One region of the Streptomyces sp. NPDC030183 genome, then DNA from elsewhere that is predicted to be linked to it. Evidence: riboswitches for the same ligand, from Rfam matches in the RefSeq annotation. Region 1 holds a riboswitch; each other region holds the start of a gene.
The links. A riboswitch is a leader RNA that binds a small molecule or an ion and turns the genes downstream of it on or off. The one in region 1 is predicted to bind cyclic di-AMP.

Region 1 (5,595 bases):
CACCTACGCCCTGCTCACCCACCCCGAGCAGCGCGCCCGCCTCCAGACCTCCCTCGGCGCGGGCGAGACGGCCCTGCTGGAGACCGGCGTCGAGGAACTCCTCCGCTACGACGGTCCCGTGGAGCTCGCCACCTGGCGGTTCGCCACGCGGCCGCTGAGCATCGGCGGGCAGGACATCGCCGCCGGCGACCCGGTGCTGGTCGTCCTCGCGGCGGCGGACCGCGACCCGGCCCGCTTCGCCGACCCCGACACCCTCGACCTCTCCCGCCGCGACAACCAGCACCTCGGCTACGGCCACGGCATCCACTACTGCCTGGGCGCCCCCCTCGCCCGCCTGGAGGGGCAGACCGCGCTGGCGATGCTCCTCACCCGCCTGCCCGACCTGCGGCTCGCGGCCGACCCCGCCGACCTGCGCTGGCGGGGCGGTCTCATCATGCGCGGACTGCGCACGCTTCCCGTCGAGTTCACACCGCGTCAGGGCTGGTGAACGGGCCGTACCCCTATCAGGAACAGCGGCGGAAAGTGACACACCCTCAAGTTCGTGATCTTCACGTGATCTCCGCTGCATTAACTTGTGACAACTGATCGTCTACGGATACGTTCACACGTCAGTGCGAAGGATGGTCACATCCCTCGCACAGCTCTCTGCTGTCGCGTGAAAGGCAACCGCATGCTCTCCGGGAACGGTCGTCACCGTCGCCCCCGTCAGGCTCCGGCACTCCTCGTCGCGGCCGGAGTGACCGGCTCCGCCATCGCCATCCCGCTCCTCGGCGCCACCGGCGCGAGCGCGGCCAGCGGAACCACCTGGGATCAGGTGGCGGAGTGCGAGAGCGGCGGCTCCTGGAGCGCGGACACCGGGAACGGGCGCTACGGCGGCCTCCAGATCTCCCAGGCGAACTGGGAGCGCCACGGCGGCCTCGACTACGCGACCAGCCCCGACCAGGCCAGCCGTTCGCAGCAAATCGCGGTCGCCGAGAGAATCCTCGCCGATCAGGGTGTCGGCGCCTGGTCCACCTGCGGACTCCTCCACAACCTCGACGGTGACTCCGCCTCGGCCGACGTGGACACAGGCGTGGCGGGAGATTCCTCCAGCTCGGGTGATTCGTCCGGTTCATCCAGTTCATCCGGTAACTCCACCAAGTCCACTGACTCCTCTGATTCATCCGGTTCATCCGTTTCATCGGACTCCTCGGATTCCTCCGGATCGCCTGATGGGTCGGGTTCATCGGAATCGTCTGATTCGTCCTCCGATGTCGCTGGCGCCTCCGAGGACTCCGCCGAGGCCGACACCGCCGACGGCTCGCAGGAATCCGGCAGCTCGGCCCCGGATGACGCCAAGAGCGGCGACTCGGACAACTCCGCGCGGAGCGACACGTCTTCCACCAGCGGCGATGTCGATGGCGGCACCGGTCGCCACCGTGGCGCGAGCGCCGAGGAAGGCGTCCACGCCGACGCCGCCGACTCCCGCGGCGAGACCTCCGCCGGCCGTCATGCCTCCCGCGGCGGCGACGCCTCCCGTGAGGCCGTCGACGGCTCGTACACCGTCCGCCCCGGGGACAGCCTGACCGCCATCGCCGACTCCCTTGAGGTGGGCGGCGGGTGGCGGGAGCTGTACGCCGAGAACGAGGGCACGGTCGGAACCGACCCGGACCTCATCCTTCCCGGTCAGACCCTGGAAGTCGGTGCCGAAACGGGCGAAAAGTAGCGGCAGTTCGGGTCATGGTTCGCCCCTTGATGTCCGTTTTGATCTCGGTGGGAGATGAATCACAGACCCCCTGATCGTCTTTGAAATTCGGCGAATCACGTGTTTACGGTCGTGACCGCTCGCCACAGCGGGCCCTTGCGGTCGTCACGCCGAATCCTGCCGACGGCCGCTCGGAACAGTCGTCGCGTCAAGCGCCGTAGGCAGGAGCGGGGGACCCAAGGTTTGCGCCGGGTCCGGCGGTTGAGGCCCTTCGGGGTCACGCCGCCGGCACCGGCTCGGGGTGAAGCCGCATCACGTGCGCCGGAAGGCGAGCGGGTGCGGCCGGGCAACTCAACCGGCCCGAACCCGACAGCTCACCTCGTAGGCGTCGGTGAGGGGATCACTCCATGCTGTTTTCCAGCAAGGGCAAGCACCGTCGTCCGTCCAGGACCGCTCGCGCCATCGCCGTCGCCGGTGTCACCGGCGCCGCCGCGATCGCCGCCCCGCTCATGGCGGCCGGCAGCGCCTCCGCCGCCACCGAGTCCGAGTGGGACGCCGTCGCCCAGTGCGAGTCCGGCGGTGACTGGTCCATCAACACCGGCAACGGCTACTACGGCGGTCTGCAGTTCTCGGCCTCCACCTGGGCCGCGTACGGCGGCACGCAGTACGCCTCCACGGCCGACCAGGCCAGCAAGGCCCAGCAGATCGCCGTCGCCGAGAAGGTCCTCGCGGGCCAGGGTGCGGGTGCCTGGCCGGTCTGCGGCAAGGGTCTGTCCAGCGCCTCGTACGACGGCGCCGCCGCCTCCTCCGGCAACTCCGGCTCGGACTCCTCCTCTTCCTCGTCGCAGGAGAGCACTCAGGAGACCCGCGCCTCGCGTTCCTCCGAGCGCGCCACCGTCGAGACCCCGACCGGCAAGAAGGTCAAGAAGGGCGACGGCGAGTACAAGGTCGTCAGCGGTGACACCCTCAGCAGCATCGCCGCGAAGAAGAACGTCAAGGGTGGCTGGGAGAAGCTCTTCGAGCTGAACAAGGACATCATCGACGACGCCGACTTCATCTACCCCGGCCAGCAGCTCCACCTGAGCTGACGACCGGACCAGGACCGATGGTTCGGCCGGGCCGAAAAATGGCCGCTCCCCGGCTGAACCTCGGTCCGCTCCCGGCCGTGTCCTCCTGAGTGAAGACCTCGTGAGGGCCGCCCCCCGTCCCCACGGGCTCCCCGCCCCGGTGCGCATTCCCCCGTACGCACCGGGGCGGGGTTTTTCTGTGTCCGGGCCTGCTCCGCCCATCTGTCCGGGCCCGCTCCGCCCACCTGTCCGGCCCTCCGCCGACCCTTCTGTTCACTTTCCCGCCCACCCCCCTTTGTTCCGGGCTGGAACAATGGGTACGGTCTGTCTGTCCACGGGACGGTCGGTCGGCTGCCGACGGGCCCGGGGCGGTTAGGCTCTAGTCGCATGGCCCTCGTGGCCCCGCACCAACGCGTCACATCCCAAGAAGGAGATGCTCGTGCCGTCCATCGACGTCGTCGTAGCCCGGGAAATCCTGGACTCCCGAGGCAACCCCACGGTCGAGGTCGAGGTCGGCCTCGACGACGGCAGCACCGGTCGTGCCGCCGTCCCGTCCGGCGCCTCCACGGGCGCCTTCGAGGCCATCGAGCTCCGTGACGGCGACCCCAACCGCTACCTCGGCAAGGGCGTCGAGAAGGCGGTCCTCGCCGTGATCGAGCAGATCGGCCCGGAGCTGGTCGGCTACGACGCCACCGAGCAGCGCCTGATCGACCAGGCCATGTTCGACCTGGACGCCACCGACAACAAGGGCTCCCTCGGCGCCAACGCCATCCTCGGCGTCTCCCTCGCCGTCGCCCACGCCGCCTCCGAGGCCAGCGACCTGCCGCTCTTCCGCTACCTGGGCGGCCCGAACGCGCACCTGCTGCCCGTTCCGATGATGAACATCCTGAACGGCGGCTCGCACGCCGACACCAACGTGGACATCCAGGAGTTCATGATCGCCCCGATCGGCGCGGAGTCCTTCTCCGAGGCGCTGCGCTGGGGTGCCGAGGTCTACCACACCCTCAAGAAGGTCCTGAAGCGCAAGGGCCTCAACACCGGCCTCGGCGACGAGGGCGGCTTCGCCCCGAACCTGGACTCCAACCGCGCCGCCCTCGACCTCATCCTGGAGGCCGTCAACGAGGCCGGCTACACCCCCGGCGAGCAGATCGCCCTGGCGCTCGACGTCGCCGCCTCCGAGTTCTACAAGGACGGCGTGTACGTCTTCGAGGGCAAGGAGCGCACCGCCGCCGAGATGACGGACTACTACGCGGAGCTCGTCGACGCGTACCCGCTCGTCTCCATCGAGGACCCGCTGTTCGAGGACGACTGGGACGGCTGGAAGACCATCACCGAGCGCCTCGGCGACAAGGTGCAGCTCGTCGGTGACGACCTGTTCGTCACCAACCCCGAGCGTCTCGCCCGTGGCATCGAGGAGGGCGCGGCCAACGCGCTGCTCGTCAAGGTCAACCAGATCGGCTCGCTCACCGAGACCCTGGACGCCGTCGAGCTGGCCCAGCGCAACGGCTTCAAGTGCATGATGTCCCACCGCTCCGGCGAGACCGAGGACGTCACCATCGCCGACCTCGCCGTCGCCGTGAACTGCGGCCAGATCAAGACCGGCGCCCCGGCCCGCTCGGACCGCGTCGCCAAGTACAACCAGCTGCTGCGCATCGAGGAGATCCTCGACGACGCCGCGGTGTACGCCGGCCGCAGCGCGTTCCCGCGCTTCAAGGGCTGACACCAGTAGGGCGGCAGTAGGAAGCGTCGCACGTACGTCCCCGTACCCGGTCCCGTACCGTGTGCGGGGACGTACGCACGTAGGGACCGTAGGAAGGGGAAGTGGGACATGCCCGTGAAGGACCGGGACCGTTTCTCCACCGCGACCCGGCTGAAGCTGCTCGGCGAGCAGACGGCCGCCCGGGTCTACCGCTCCCAGACCCGGCGCCAGGCCCGCCGCTCCCGGCTCACCGGCCGCGCCGCACTGCTCGCCCTCGTCCTCTGCTCGATGATCGTGGCCCTCGCCTACCCCATAAGGCAGTACGTCTCCCAGCGCGCCGAGATCGCCGACATGCGGCGGCAGCGCGAGGAGGCGCGCGAGCGCGTCGAGGAGCTGCGCGACCTCAAGGCGCGCTGGCAGGACGACGCGTACGCCGAGCAGCGCATCCGGGAGCGGCTGCACTACGTCATGCCGGGCGAGACCGGCTACATCATGATCGACCCGGACGCGGCGAAGCAGTCCCGCACGACGCAGGGGGCGGCCGACCTCCCCTGGTACACCAACGTCTGGGACGGGGTCGACAAGGCCGACGCCGCCGACCAGTAACCGACCAGAGCTCCAGAGGACTTACGTACAGGTATGGACACGCCCCCGCCCTCCACTCCGCGCACCGAGCCCACCGACGCGGACGTCGAGGCCTTCCAGCAGCAGCTCGGCCGCCCGCCGCGCGGACTGCGCGCGATCGCGCACCGCTGCCCGTGCGGGCAGCCGGACGTCGTCGAGACGGCGCCGCGCCTGCCGGACGGGACGCCGTTCCCGACGACGTACTACCTGACGTGTCCGCGGGCCGCCTCCGCGATCGGCACGCTGGAGGCGAACGGCGTGATGAAGGAGATGACGGAGCGGCTGGCGGCGGACCCCGAACTGGCCGCCGCCTACCGCGCCGCGCACGACGACTACATCGCCCGCCGCGACGAGATCGAGGTCCTGGAGGGCTTCCCGAGCGCGGGCGGCATGCCGGACCGCGTCAAGTGCCTGCACGTCCTCGTGGCGCACTCGCTGGCCGCCGGGCCCGGGGTGAACCCGCTCGGCGACGAGGCGATCGCGATGCTGCCGGAGTGGTGGGCGAAGGGACCGTGTGTGAT
Region 2 (5,595 bases), on a different contig from region 1:
ACCCGGGGGTGCCCCGAGGCACCCCGCCCCAGCCCTCCCTCTCACCCAACTCCTCAGCTCAACCCTCCGTCCTCGCTCAAGCCACCCGCGTGGCGCCGGTGAACGGCATTTCGTCGAGGGGGGCCACGCGTACCGGGGCCGAGGGGTTCGGGGCGTGGATCATCTGGCCGTTGCCCACGTAGATGCCCACGTGACTGATGCCGGAGTAGAAGAAGACGAGGTCGCCGGGGAGCAGTTCGGAGCGGGAGACGCGGCGGCCGGTGCCGATCTGGGCGTACGTGGTGCGGGGGAGGGAGACGCCGGCGGAGCGGTAGGCGGCCTGGGTGAGGCCGGAACAGTCGAAGGCGTTGGGGCCGGTGGCCCCCCAGACGTAGGGGCTGCCGAGCTTGGAGTACGCGTAGGAAACGGCTGAGGCGGCGCGGGGGTTGGGGGCGTCGGAGGTGGAAGAGACCGGTGAGACCGGGCCGGTGACGGTGCGCGGGGACGAGAGGGAGGAGCGCGAGGCGTGGCCCGTACCGGAGCCGGGGGTGCCCAGGCGGGTGCGGTCCTCGGGGGCGAGGCGGTCGAGGAGGCGTCGTGCCTCGGTCAGCTTCGAGGTCACCGTCTTCTTGTGCTGCTTGACCTCCTGCTGCTTGGTCCTGAGGGTGCCCAGTTCGACCCGGGCGGCCCCGCGGAGCCGTTCGATCTCCAGCAACTGCTGCCGTACACCTGCCACATCGGCAGCCTGGCGGCTGCCGACGCGTTCGGCGAGGGCGGCGTTGTCGAGGTACTGGTCCGGATCACCGGAGAGGGTCAGCTGCCAGGACGGGTCGATGCCACCGCTCCGGTACTGCGCGGTGGCCAGTGACCCCAGTTGCTCGCGGGCGGAGTTGAGCCGATCGGTGCGGCGGGCTGCCTGGTCGCGCAGCTCCTCCAGGTTCTCCTGCGCCTTGTCGGCCTTCTCCTTGGCGCCGTTGTACTTGTCGGTGGCGACCTCCGCCTCCTCGTACAGCTTGTCCACCTTCGCCTTGATCTGCTCGGGCGTGAGGTGGGGTTCGGCGTACCCGGTACCGTCGAAACCGGTCGCGGTCGCCGCGCCCGCGAGGGCGAGGGTCGCGGCCGTGCGGACCGTCGGGCCGCCGAGCGAGCGCTGTCTGGGCTTGCGGTGCGCTGCCACGTGGGACTCCATGTCCTCTCGTACGACCGCCGTCCGTACGTCGGAGCGCACAGACCGCCTGGGGGAGCGGTTACGCATCCGGCGGCGGCCCGCACAGGGGGGAGCGGGACGCCGCCGGACTTTCTCGGCGGTGGTGTCCGACTGCCGCCCCTGGCCCGGGCGGCGGTGGGGAGCCGGTCACCTGAGGGAGGACGCTAAACCTCACTGTGTCGGCTCGGTAACGCGTTGTACGGAAGTGGCGTGCACCGACCGCGAGGTGACCGTATGTGACCGTGGCCGCGCCTCGACGCCGCCGCAATCACGCTGTGCAATGACCGATGCGTCGATTCCTGACCGGAGCTGGGTGAGGCGGTGCTATGGGGCGCATATATGCAAGATCATCCGGGCTCTGACGGCCGCCCCTGCACGCGCCGCGCCCCCGGGCGCCGAGGCACCCGCCCCCGGTGCCCGGCCGGTCGACGCCCCCTCAATAGGCTCCGCCCATGGACGTACTCATCCACCTCTTCGTCGGGCTCCACATCATCGGGATCGCCGCTCTCCTGGGCGGTTTCCTCACCCAGATGAAGGCCATGGGCCAGGGCACCGCCCGCTTCGTCCCCGCCATGCTGCACGGCGCGCTCACCATGCTGATCACCGGAGCGATCCTCGTCGGGCTCAACCAGGCCGACGACCAGCCCGTCAACAACATCAAGATCGGCATCAAGATGGCGCTGCTGATCGTGATCCTGGGGCTGGTGTACGTGAAGCGCGACGAGGAGAGCGTGGACAAGTCGCTGTTCGGACTGGTGGGCGCCCTCACCACGGCGAACATCTTCATCGCGGTGCTCTGGACCTGAGCCGACCCGCCTCCCGGCGAACCCGCCGCTCGGACCTGTCGCGCCTGTAGGACCTGTCGTGCCTGTCGCGCGACCGCTACGCCGGCCGAACCACGCTGTGGATCGAGGACTCGCCGTCGTAGAAGATCGACTCCTCGCGGACGTAGGTCCCCGGCTTCGGGGCGTGGATCATCATGCCGTTGCCGATGTAGAGGCCGACGTGGCCGATGTTGTCGTAGAAGAAGATCAGGTCGCCGGGGCGGGCCGCGGAGAGTGAGACGGTCGTGCCGGCGTTGACCTGGTCGTAGGTGGTGCGGGGGAGGTCGACGCCGGCGGCCTTCCAGGCGGCCTGGGTGAGGCCGGAGCAGTCGTAGGAGCCGGGGCCGGTGGCGCCCCAGACGTACGGCTTGCCGATCTGCGCGCGGGCGAAGGCGAGGGCCTTGGTGGCCTTCGAGGCGTACGTCGCGTCCTCGACCGTCGTCGTGGTCCCGGTGGAGGGGGGTGTGGAGGTCTCCTGAGGGGCCTCCTGGGTTTGCTGGGTCTCCTGGGGCGCCGCGGTCTCCTGGGCCGGCTCGGCCCGTGCGGCCGTCGCCGCCTGCTGCCGTGCCAGCTCCTCCGCCTTGCGGTCGGCTTCCTCCCGCTTGCGCTGCTGGAGGTCCGCGAGGCGGGCCTTCTCCTCCGCGGTGAGCTGGGAGAGCAGTTCGCGGGCCGCAGCGAGCTTCGCCTGGACCTTGGCCTTGCTGGACTTGAGGGCGTTCTGCGACTCGGTGAGCTGTTCGAGGCCGTCGGACGCCTCCTGGCGCCGCTTCGAGGTCTCCGCCTGCTGTGTGACGTACTCGTCGACGGCCTCCTGCTGGCGGTCCGTCAGCCGGTCCATCAACTGGTTCTGGGCGAAGTACTCCTGCGGGTCGTCCGCCAGGAGCAGGGCCGCCGTGTCGGGGGCGGCGGCCCCCGTGCGGTACTGGGCGGCGGCGTACGAACCCAGCTCCTCGCGCGCTTCGTTGAGCTTTTCCGTCCGCTTCGCGACGTCGTCGAGGAGGTTGTCGACCTGTTTCTTCTGTTTTGTCGTCTTCTCCTTGGCCGAGTTGTACTTCTCGGTCGCCGTCTCCGCCTGGCGGTAGAGGTCGCCTACCTTCTTCTCGACCTCCTCCAGGCTCGGCTTGTCGTCGGTGGAGGGGGCGGCGGTGGCCGTCTGGGAGAGAAGGGCCACGGAGGTGAGGGCGGCGGTGGCGAGAGCGGGGGTACGTATGCCCGCGCGCGTTCGGACGGCCGGACGCGGCTTGCGGTGCGGCGCCATGGTTCGGCGACTCCTTCCGTGGTCCGCCTACCGAGTTAGCTGTCGGGTTCGGGCGCAAGCTTTCGGAAGGTTTGCCCTACGGCCCTCGCCGCGTACGGCGGTCGGGCCGATTCACCCCATGAGATCGGTGGGTCCCCGGCTCCGGCTGCCGTGAGGGGCGTGCCGGACTCGGCGGAGGCCGTGCGGCCCGGCGACGTTCGCCGGTTGGGTCGTACGGCCTGACCCAAGACGCTAGCCAACTGGTGTGGTCCGTGTGAAGGTTGATGTTCGATATGCCCGATACGTTTTCGTGACCTTGGCCTCGCGGGCGCGATAGGTGCTACGTTCGATCGCTCACCGTGATGGGCTGGGTGCGACTGGTGGCCGGTGGTCCCGAGGGGCGGCCCGGAGCGTGCCCGGTACGGACTTCCCGGGGCGGCCCCTCGCTGTCAGTGGGGGCGCCTAGACTCGGAGAGCGATGAGCAGCCTCTTTGACGACAGCTTCCTGGCGGACCTCCAGGCCCCCCGCGGCCGCGGCGAGGAGCCCCCGCCGCCGCCCGAGGACGATCATGTGCCGGAGTCGATTCCGGACGATCTGTTCGGCGGGAAGTTCGACGTGCCGCCGGACCGGGACGCCTACTACCGCGACGGCGCCCCACGCCCCGCGATCGACGCGGCGGCGCTCCTGGACGGGCTGAACGAGAACCAGCGCGCGGCCGTCGTGCACGCCGGCAGCCCCCTGCTCATCGTGGCCGGCGCCGGCTCCGGCAAGACCCGGGTGCTCACCCACCGCATCGCCCACCTGCTGGGCGAGCGGAATGTCCACCCGGGCCAGATCCTCGCGATCACCTTCACCAACAAGGCCGCGGGCGAGATGAAGGAGCGCGTCGAACAGCTCGTGGGGCCCCGGGCCAACGCGATGTGGGTCATGACCTTCCACAGCGCCTGCGTCCGCATCCTGCGCCGCGAGAGCAAGAAGCTGGGCTTCACCTCCTCCTTCTCGATCTACGACGCAGCCGACAGCAAGCGTCTGATGGCCCTGGTCTGCCGTGATCTGGACCTCGACCCCAAGCGTTTCCCGCCCAAGTCCTTCAGCGCCAAGATCAGCAACCTGAAGAACGAGCTGATCGACGAGGAGGACTTCGCCGCCCAGGCCACCGACGGCTTCGAGAAGACCCTCGCCCAGGCCTACGCGCTCTACCAGTCCCGCCTCCGCGAGGCGAACGCGCTCGACTTCGACGACCTGATCATGACGACGGTCAATCTGCTCCGCGCCTTCCCGGATGTCGCCGAGCACTACCGCCGCCGGTTCCGCCATGTCCTCGTCGATGAGTACCAGGACACCAACCACGCCCAGTACGCCCTGGTCAGGGAACTGGTCGGCACCTCCGAGCACCCGGTCGACGTGCCCCCCGGCGAGTACGACATCCCGCCCGCCGAGCTGTGCGTCGTCGGTGACGCCGACCAGTCGATCTACGCCTTCCGCGGTGCGACGATCCGCAACATCCTCCAGTTCGAGGAGGACTACCCGAACGCGACGACGATCCTGCTCGAACAGAACTACCGCTCCACGCAGACGATCCTCTCCGCCGCCAACGCCGTCATCGAGCGCAACGAGTCCCGCCGCCCCAAGAACCTGTGGACCAACGCGGGCGCCGGCGCCCAGATCACCGGGTACGTCGCCGACACCGAGCACGACGAGGCCCAGTTCGTCGCCGACGAGATAGACCGCCTGACGGACGCGGGCGAGGCGAAGGCCGGGGACGTCGCCGTCTTCTACCGGACCAACGCCCAGTCCCGTGTGTTCGAAGAGGTCTTCATCCGCGTCGGCCTGCCCTACAAGGTCGTCGGCGGTGTCCGCTTCTACGAGCGCAAGGAGGTCCGGGACGTCCTGGCCTACCTGCGCGTCCTCGCCAACCCCGAGGACTCCGTCCCGCTGCGCCGCATCCTCAACGTCCCCAAGCGGGGCATCGGCGACCGCGCCGAGGCGATGATCGACGCCCTCTCGCAGCGGGAGAAGATCAGCTTCCCGCAGGCGCTGAAGCGCGTCGACGAGGCGTACGGCATGGCCGCCCGGTCGACGAACGCGGTCAAGCGGTTCAACACGCTCATGGAGGACCTGCGTACCGTCGTCGAGTCCGGCGCCGGCCCGGCGACCGTCCTGGAGGCGGTCCTCGAACGCACGGGCTATCTGGCCGAGTTGCAGGCATCCACCGACCCCCAGGACGAGACCCGTATCGAGAACCTCCAGGAACTCGCGGCCGTGGCCCTGGAGTTCGAGCAGGAGTCCGCCGCCGGGGAGGGCGAGGGCGCGACGTCCGCGGGTCTCGCCGAGTTCCTGGAGCGGG
Region 3 (5,595 bases), on a different contig from region 1:
GCGGAAATTGCGCACCGCGGCCAACTCGGGCTCGGTCGACGGGATCTGCTGCGTCACGGGGGCTCCTCCCATCCGGCCGTCGGCGCCGATCGTCGACGGGCACGCGCTCGGCATCGAGGCGCCTCTCGACGATACGACACGCGTGGGCACCGCAATGAGTTGTCCACAGGCGTCCGCGGCGGTCCGGCGCGGGTTTTCCACAGGGGGCGGAGCGCTCCCACGACGACCTGCCATGATGTTGAAGCACGATCGCACCTGTTCGAATTTGTGAGGCCATGATGTTGGACATCGCCACGGACGGCCGGACCTGGCTTCTCACGGGCCCCCGGAGCAGTTACGCCCTGCGGCTCACCGAGAACGACGAGCTGCTGCACCTGCACTGGGGCCCGCGGATCGCCCTCGCCGACGCCGAGGAGCTGGTCGCCCGCCAGGAGTTGCCCTACTGGCCCTTCGAGGCCCCCCTGGACGGCCACGAGGAGTACCCCGTCGAGGGCGGGCCCCGTTTCACCCGCCCCGCTCTCTCGGTCCGCACCGAGGAGCGGCGCGGCACCGAGTGGACCTTCCAGGGGCACGAGGCGGACGGTGACGAGCTGCGTCTGCGCTTCCTCGACGACGGTCTGCGGATCACGCTGCACTACCGGATGCGCGACGACATCGTGGAGCGCTGGGTGACCCTCGCCAACGAGGGGCCCGCCGTGGAGCTGCTGCGGGCCGACTCGGCGACCTGGACCCTGCCCCGCCGCGAGGAGAGCTGGCGCCTGTCCCAGCTGCACGGCCGGTGGGCGGCCGAGTCCCGGCTGGTGCGCGGTGAGCTGACCTACGGGGAGAAGGTCATCGGCAGCCGCCGCGGGCACACCGGACACCAGCACCTGCCCTGGGTCGCTCTCGACACCGACGCCACCGAGGAGCGGGGCGAGGTCTACGGCTGCGCCCTCGGCTGGTCGGGCTCCTGGCGGATCGCCGTGGCCCAGCTGCCGGACGCGCGGGTGCAGATCACCGGCGGCGCCGGGTACGACGAGTCGGGCCTGCTCCGGCTGGAGACGGGTGAGACGTTCACCACGCCCGTCTTCGCCGGACTGTGGACCGACGCCGGCCACGGCGGGGCGAGCCGCGCCTGGCACGCCTACCAGCGGGCGTACATCATCCCGGACGCCGACCAGGACCGGCCGGTGCTGTTCAACTCCTGGGAGGCCACGGAGTTCGACATCTCGGAGGAGCAGCAGCGGGCGCTCGCCGAGCGGGCGGCGGCCATCGGGGTCGAGCTGTTCGTGGTCGACGACGGCTGGTTCGGGGCGCGCACCAGCGACCGGGCCGGCCTCGGCGACTGGACGCCCAACCCGGACCGCTTCCCCGAGGGGCTGAAGCCGCTCGCCGACCAGGTGCACGCCCTCGGGATGCAGTTCGGCATCTGGGTCGAGCCCGAGATGGTCAACCCCGACAGCGAGCTGTACCGGGCGCACCCCGACTGGGCGCAGTTCCAACCGGGACGAAAGCGGACGGAACTCCGCAATCAGCTCGTGCTCAACCTCGCACGGCCGGACGTCCAGGAGTACCTGTGGGAGAAGCTGGACGCCCTGCTCTCCAGTGCCCCGATCGACTATGTGAAGTGGGACTTCAACCGCTGCTTCACGGACGCCGGCTGGCCCGGTGAGCCCTACCCGCAGAAGCTGTGGGTCGAGCACGTGCACGCCTTCTACGCCCTGCTGGACCGGCTGCGGGCCGCGCACCCGGGCGTCGCCTTCGAGTCGTGCTCGGGCGGCGGCGGCCGGATCGACCTTGGGGTGATGTCCCGGACCGACCAGGTGTGGACCTCCGACAACACCGACCCGCTGGACCGGCTCGCCATCCAGCACGGGTTCAGTCACCTCCACCCGGCGCGGGTCATGGCCGCCTGGGTGACCGACAGTCCGAACAACCAGCTCAACGGCCGCGTCAGCTCCCTGCGGTTCCGCTTCGTCAGCGCCATGGCGGGCGTGCTCGGCGTCGGCGGCGACCTCACGAAGTGGAGCGACGAGGAGCTGGCCGAGGCGCGGGAGTGGGTGGAGCTGTACAAGGAGATCAAGCCCGTCGTGCAGCGCGGCGACCAGTACCGGCTGCGCCCGCCGGGCGGAGGCCTGAGCGCCGTGCAGTACGTCCACGGTGACGAGGTGGTCGTCCTCGCCTGCCTCCAGGCCCAGCACTACGGCGAGCCGCTCCCGCCGCTGCGGCTGCGCGGCCTCGACCCCGCGAAGACCTATGAATGCCGCGAAACGGGCGAAGTGCACCGAGGGGCTGTGCTGTTGCACCACGGCCTGCGGACCGGGCTGCGCGGCGACTTCGATGCGACGGTTATCCGCCTGCGTCGCATCTGAGCGTTCTGTCCGAAATGGAGCCATTAATCCAACTGGCCCTGGAATAAAGACTACTGAGGCGTAGGCGCGTGAGCAGCGTCATATCCGTGACGCACCGTCGCCGTCATGCTCACGTAATTCTTGGTCTTTTCCAGGGCGGTTGGAAATAGAAAGACGGCGCTCCATTACGGAGCGTAATCGGGATTCGTTGTATGGATCACGTAGGGAGACGCACGGGAAATCCCGATGGTTGTCTCTGTGGGGACAAGTCGCTTACGTTCACCCTCGATCCGGACGGACGCCCAATCCTGCCGCCGACCGGAGCCGCGTACCGACCCGATCCATGGCAGGAGCGGGGGACCCACAGGTAGTACCGCCTGTTCCGGTCTCCGGAACGGCTAGGGGTAAAGCCGAGCGCAAGCCCGGCCGGACATCTCCAGTCCGCACCCGACAGCTCACCTCGCAGGCGCCGGAGAGGAATTCGCCATGCCCGCGAAGGGTAAGCACCGCCGTCCGAAGTCCCAGCGTCTCACCCGCTCCATCGCCGCCGCCGGAACCGGTGGCGCCGCGCTCGCGCTGCCCCTGATGGGCGCCGCCGGCGCCCACGCCGCGACCCCCACGGCCGCCGTTTCCGGGCCTTCCGGGAAGACCGTCACGGCCACCCCCGAGAAGGGTGCCGTCGAACAGGTCGCCGCCAAGAAGAAGGCGACGAAGACCTACACGGTCAAGGCCGGCGACTATCTCGCGAAGATCGCGGACGAGCAGGACGTCCAGGGCGGCTGGAAGCGGCTCTACTCGGACAACCGCTCCGTGATCGGCTCCGACCCCTCGCTCATCCACCCGGGCCTGAAGCTCGCCATCGGCGGCAAGGCCACGTCCGCCGGGCTGACGCACACCTCGACGAAGACCCGGTCGCCGCAGCCGGCGAAGCCCTCCCAGCCGTCCAAGGCCTCCGGGTCCGCGGCCAAGGAGACGACCGCCGCGCCCGCCGGTCAGGCCGCCCAGACCAGCGGTTCCGGCTTCACCCTGCCCATCCAGGGCGCCACCGTCGGCACCGCGTACAAGACCGCCGGCAGCATGTGGTCCAGCGGCTACCACACCGGCGTCGACTTCGTGGCCCCGACCGGCACCAGCCTCAAGGCCGTGGGCGCGGGCACCGTCGTCTCGGCCGGCTGGGGCGGCGCGTACGGCAACCAGGTCGTCATCAAGCTCGCCGACGGCTACTACGCCCAGTACGCCCACCTCTCCTCGATCGGCGTCTCGGCGGGCCAGTCCGTCAGCGGCGGCCAGGAGATCGGCCTCTCGGGCGCCACCGGCAACGTTACCGGCCCGCACCTGCACTTCGAGATCCGGACGACCCCCGACTACGGCTCGGACATCGACCCGCTGGCCTACCTGCGGTCGAAGGGCGTCACCGTCTGACGTGCCGCCGACGGCGGACTGAGCGCGGCGCAGGCCGGACCCCGATCCCCGGGGTCCGGCCTGCGGCGTATTCCCTGGTTGAACGAATCTTGAAGCGTGGTCTATCTCACCGCCCGTCAACCCCTTATTACGGTCGCGTAGGTCACATCGGAAGGTGAATCATGACCCGATGTGGCAGACGATTCGAAGAACAGCAGATCAGTGATCGGGTCGTACGTGGCGGTGGGGGACAGCTTCACCGAGGGCGTCGGCGACCCCGGCCCCGACGGGGCGTTCGTCGGTTGGGCGGACCGGTTCGCGGTGCTCCTCGCGGACCGGGTGCCCGAAGGCGACTTCAGGTACACCAATCTCGCGGTACGGGGGAAGCTCCTCGACCAGATCGTCGAGGACCAGGTGCCGAGGGCTCTCGAACTCGCCCCGGATCTCCTTTCCTTCTGTGCCGGCGGGAACGACATCATCCGGCCCGGCACCGACCCCGACGAGGTCGCGGAGCGGTTCGAGCGGGCGGTGGCCCGGCTCACCTCGGCGATCGGCACGGTGATGGTGACCACCGGGTTCGACACCCGTGACGTGCCGGTGCTCCGGCATCTGCGCGGCAAGATCGCGACCTACAACGGGCATGTGCGGGCCATCGCCGACCGGTACGGGTGCCCCGTGCTCGACCTGTGGTCCCTGCGGACCGTGCAGGACCGGCGCGCCTGGGACCACGACCGGCTGCACCTGTCGCCCGAGGGGCACACCCGGGTCGCTCTGCGGGCCGGGCAGGTGCTGGGCGTGGAGGTGCCCGCGGACCCCGAGCAGCCGTGGCCGCCGTTGCCGCCGCGGGGGACGTTCGAGGTGCGCCGGGACAACATCCAGTGGGCCCGGGAGTACCTCGTGCCGTGGATCGGGCGGCGGCTGCGCGGGGAGTCGTCCGGCGACCATGTGTCGGCCAAGGGGGCGCTGTCGCCCGACGACATCAAGATGCGGATCGCTTCCGTGGCCTGAGGGCGTTCGGCCGGGTCCGCCCACAGTTCGTCGTGGGGCGGGCCCGCGCCGCCGCGGGGCCGCCCGTCCCCTCCCCAGGGGTCAGCTCGTCGGTGTCTCCGGCAGGTTCAGTTCGCGGGCCAGCGTCTCGTCCGCCCATAGCCGGGCCTTCGCGCGGGAGACCGCTCCGTCGTAGGACGTGAGCTGCACGGCCAGGCCGTCCAGGAGGGCGGTGAGGCGGAGGGCCGAGGCCCGGGGGTCGGGGCAGTGGAACTCGGCCGCGGCCACGCCCTCCTCGATGAGGCCGATGAGCGCGGCCTTCCACTGCAGGTCCAGGTCGCGGGTGACCTCGCGCAGGGCGGGGTCGCGGAGCGAGACCGCCCAGCCCTCGATCCACAGGCGCCAGCCCTTGGCCTGGCCGGTGGGGGCGTACCAGCGGACGGCCGCCCTGAGGCGGCGCAGCGCCGTCGTGCGCCGGGCGAGCAGCTTGCGGAGGCGGGCGAGGTCGTCCTCGGCGGCGTAGCGGAACGCCTCGGCGACCAGCTTCTCCTTCGTCGAGAAGTGGTACAGCACCAACGCGTTGCTCACGCCGAGGGAGGCGGCCACGTCGGCGATCCGCACCGCCGCCACACCCCGCGCCTCGATCTGTTCGATGGCCGCCCGCAGCAGCTCCTCGCGCCGCTCGGCCACGCTCAACCTGACCCTGCCCACGCGGCAACCTTACCTACGGGTCAGATCGGGCGGTGTCGCCCATAGCGTGCCTCGATGACGGGGAGGCGGTCGGCGGCGATGGCGTGGGCGGCCGCCCGGGGTGTCGTGCCGTCCCGCTCGGCGCGGGAGAGCATCAGATCCACGAGGGCGCGCATGGCGCGGCGGG

Region 2: another riboswitch for cyclic di-AMP. It lies ahead of ACZ4Z2_RS12225 (C40 family peptidase); the one in region 1 lies ahead of ACZ4Z2_RS04280 (transglycosylase family protein).
Region 3: another riboswitch for cyclic di-AMP. It lies ahead of ACZ4Z2_RS07700 (M23 family metallopeptidase); the one in region 1 lies ahead of ACZ4Z2_RS04280 (transglycosylase family protein).

What each region holds. Positions count from the first base shown of each region.
Region 1 covers NZ_JBVIBK010000002.1:316,641-322,235, forward strand. Annotated here, with positions in the region: gene ACZ4Z2_RS04270 (cytochrome P450 family protein) at 1-487, shown strand, start outside; gene ACZ4Z2_RS04275 (transglycosylase family protein) at 671-1,705, shown strand; cyclic di-AMP (ydaO/yuaA leader) riboswitch at 1,888-2,087, shown strand; gene ACZ4Z2_RS04280 (transglycosylase family protein) at 2,092-2,772, shown strand; gene eno (phosphopyruvate hydratase) at 3,191-4,471, shown strand; gene ACZ4Z2_RS04290 (FtsB family cell division protein) at 4,580-5,056, shown strand; gene ACZ4Z2_RS04295 (DUF501 domain-containing protein) at 5,090-5,595, shown strand, end outside.
Region 2 covers NZ_JBVIBK010000008.1:182,275-187,869, forward strand. Annotated here, with positions in the region: gene ACZ4Z2_RS12215 (C40 family peptidase) at 77-1,156, opposite strand; gene ACZ4Z2_RS12220 (hypothetical protein) at 1,639-1,992, shown strand; gene ACZ4Z2_RS12225 (C40 family peptidase) at 2,069-3,268, opposite strand; cyclic di-AMP (ydaO/yuaA leader) riboswitch at 3,278-3,452, opposite strand; gene pcrA (DNA helicase PcrA) at 3,726-5,595, shown strand, end outside.
Region 3 covers NZ_JBVIBK010000005.1:42,846-48,440, forward strand. Annotated here, with positions in the region: gene ACZ4Z2_RS07690 (tyrosine-protein phosphatase) at 1-57, opposite strand, end outside; gene ACZ4Z2_RS07695 (alpha-galactosidase) at 279-2,351, shown strand; cyclic di-AMP (ydaO/yuaA leader) riboswitch at 2,654-2,812, shown strand; gene ACZ4Z2_RS07700 (M23 family metallopeptidase) at 2,817-3,752, shown strand; gene ACZ4Z2_RS07705 (SGNH/GDSL hydrolase family protein) at 3,954-4,739, shown strand; gene ACZ4Z2_RS07710 (TetR/AcrR family transcriptional regulator) at 4,821-5,429, opposite strand; gene ACZ4Z2_RS07715 (Glu/Leu/Phe/Val dehydrogenase dimerization domain-containing protein) at 5,450-5,595, opposite strand, start outside.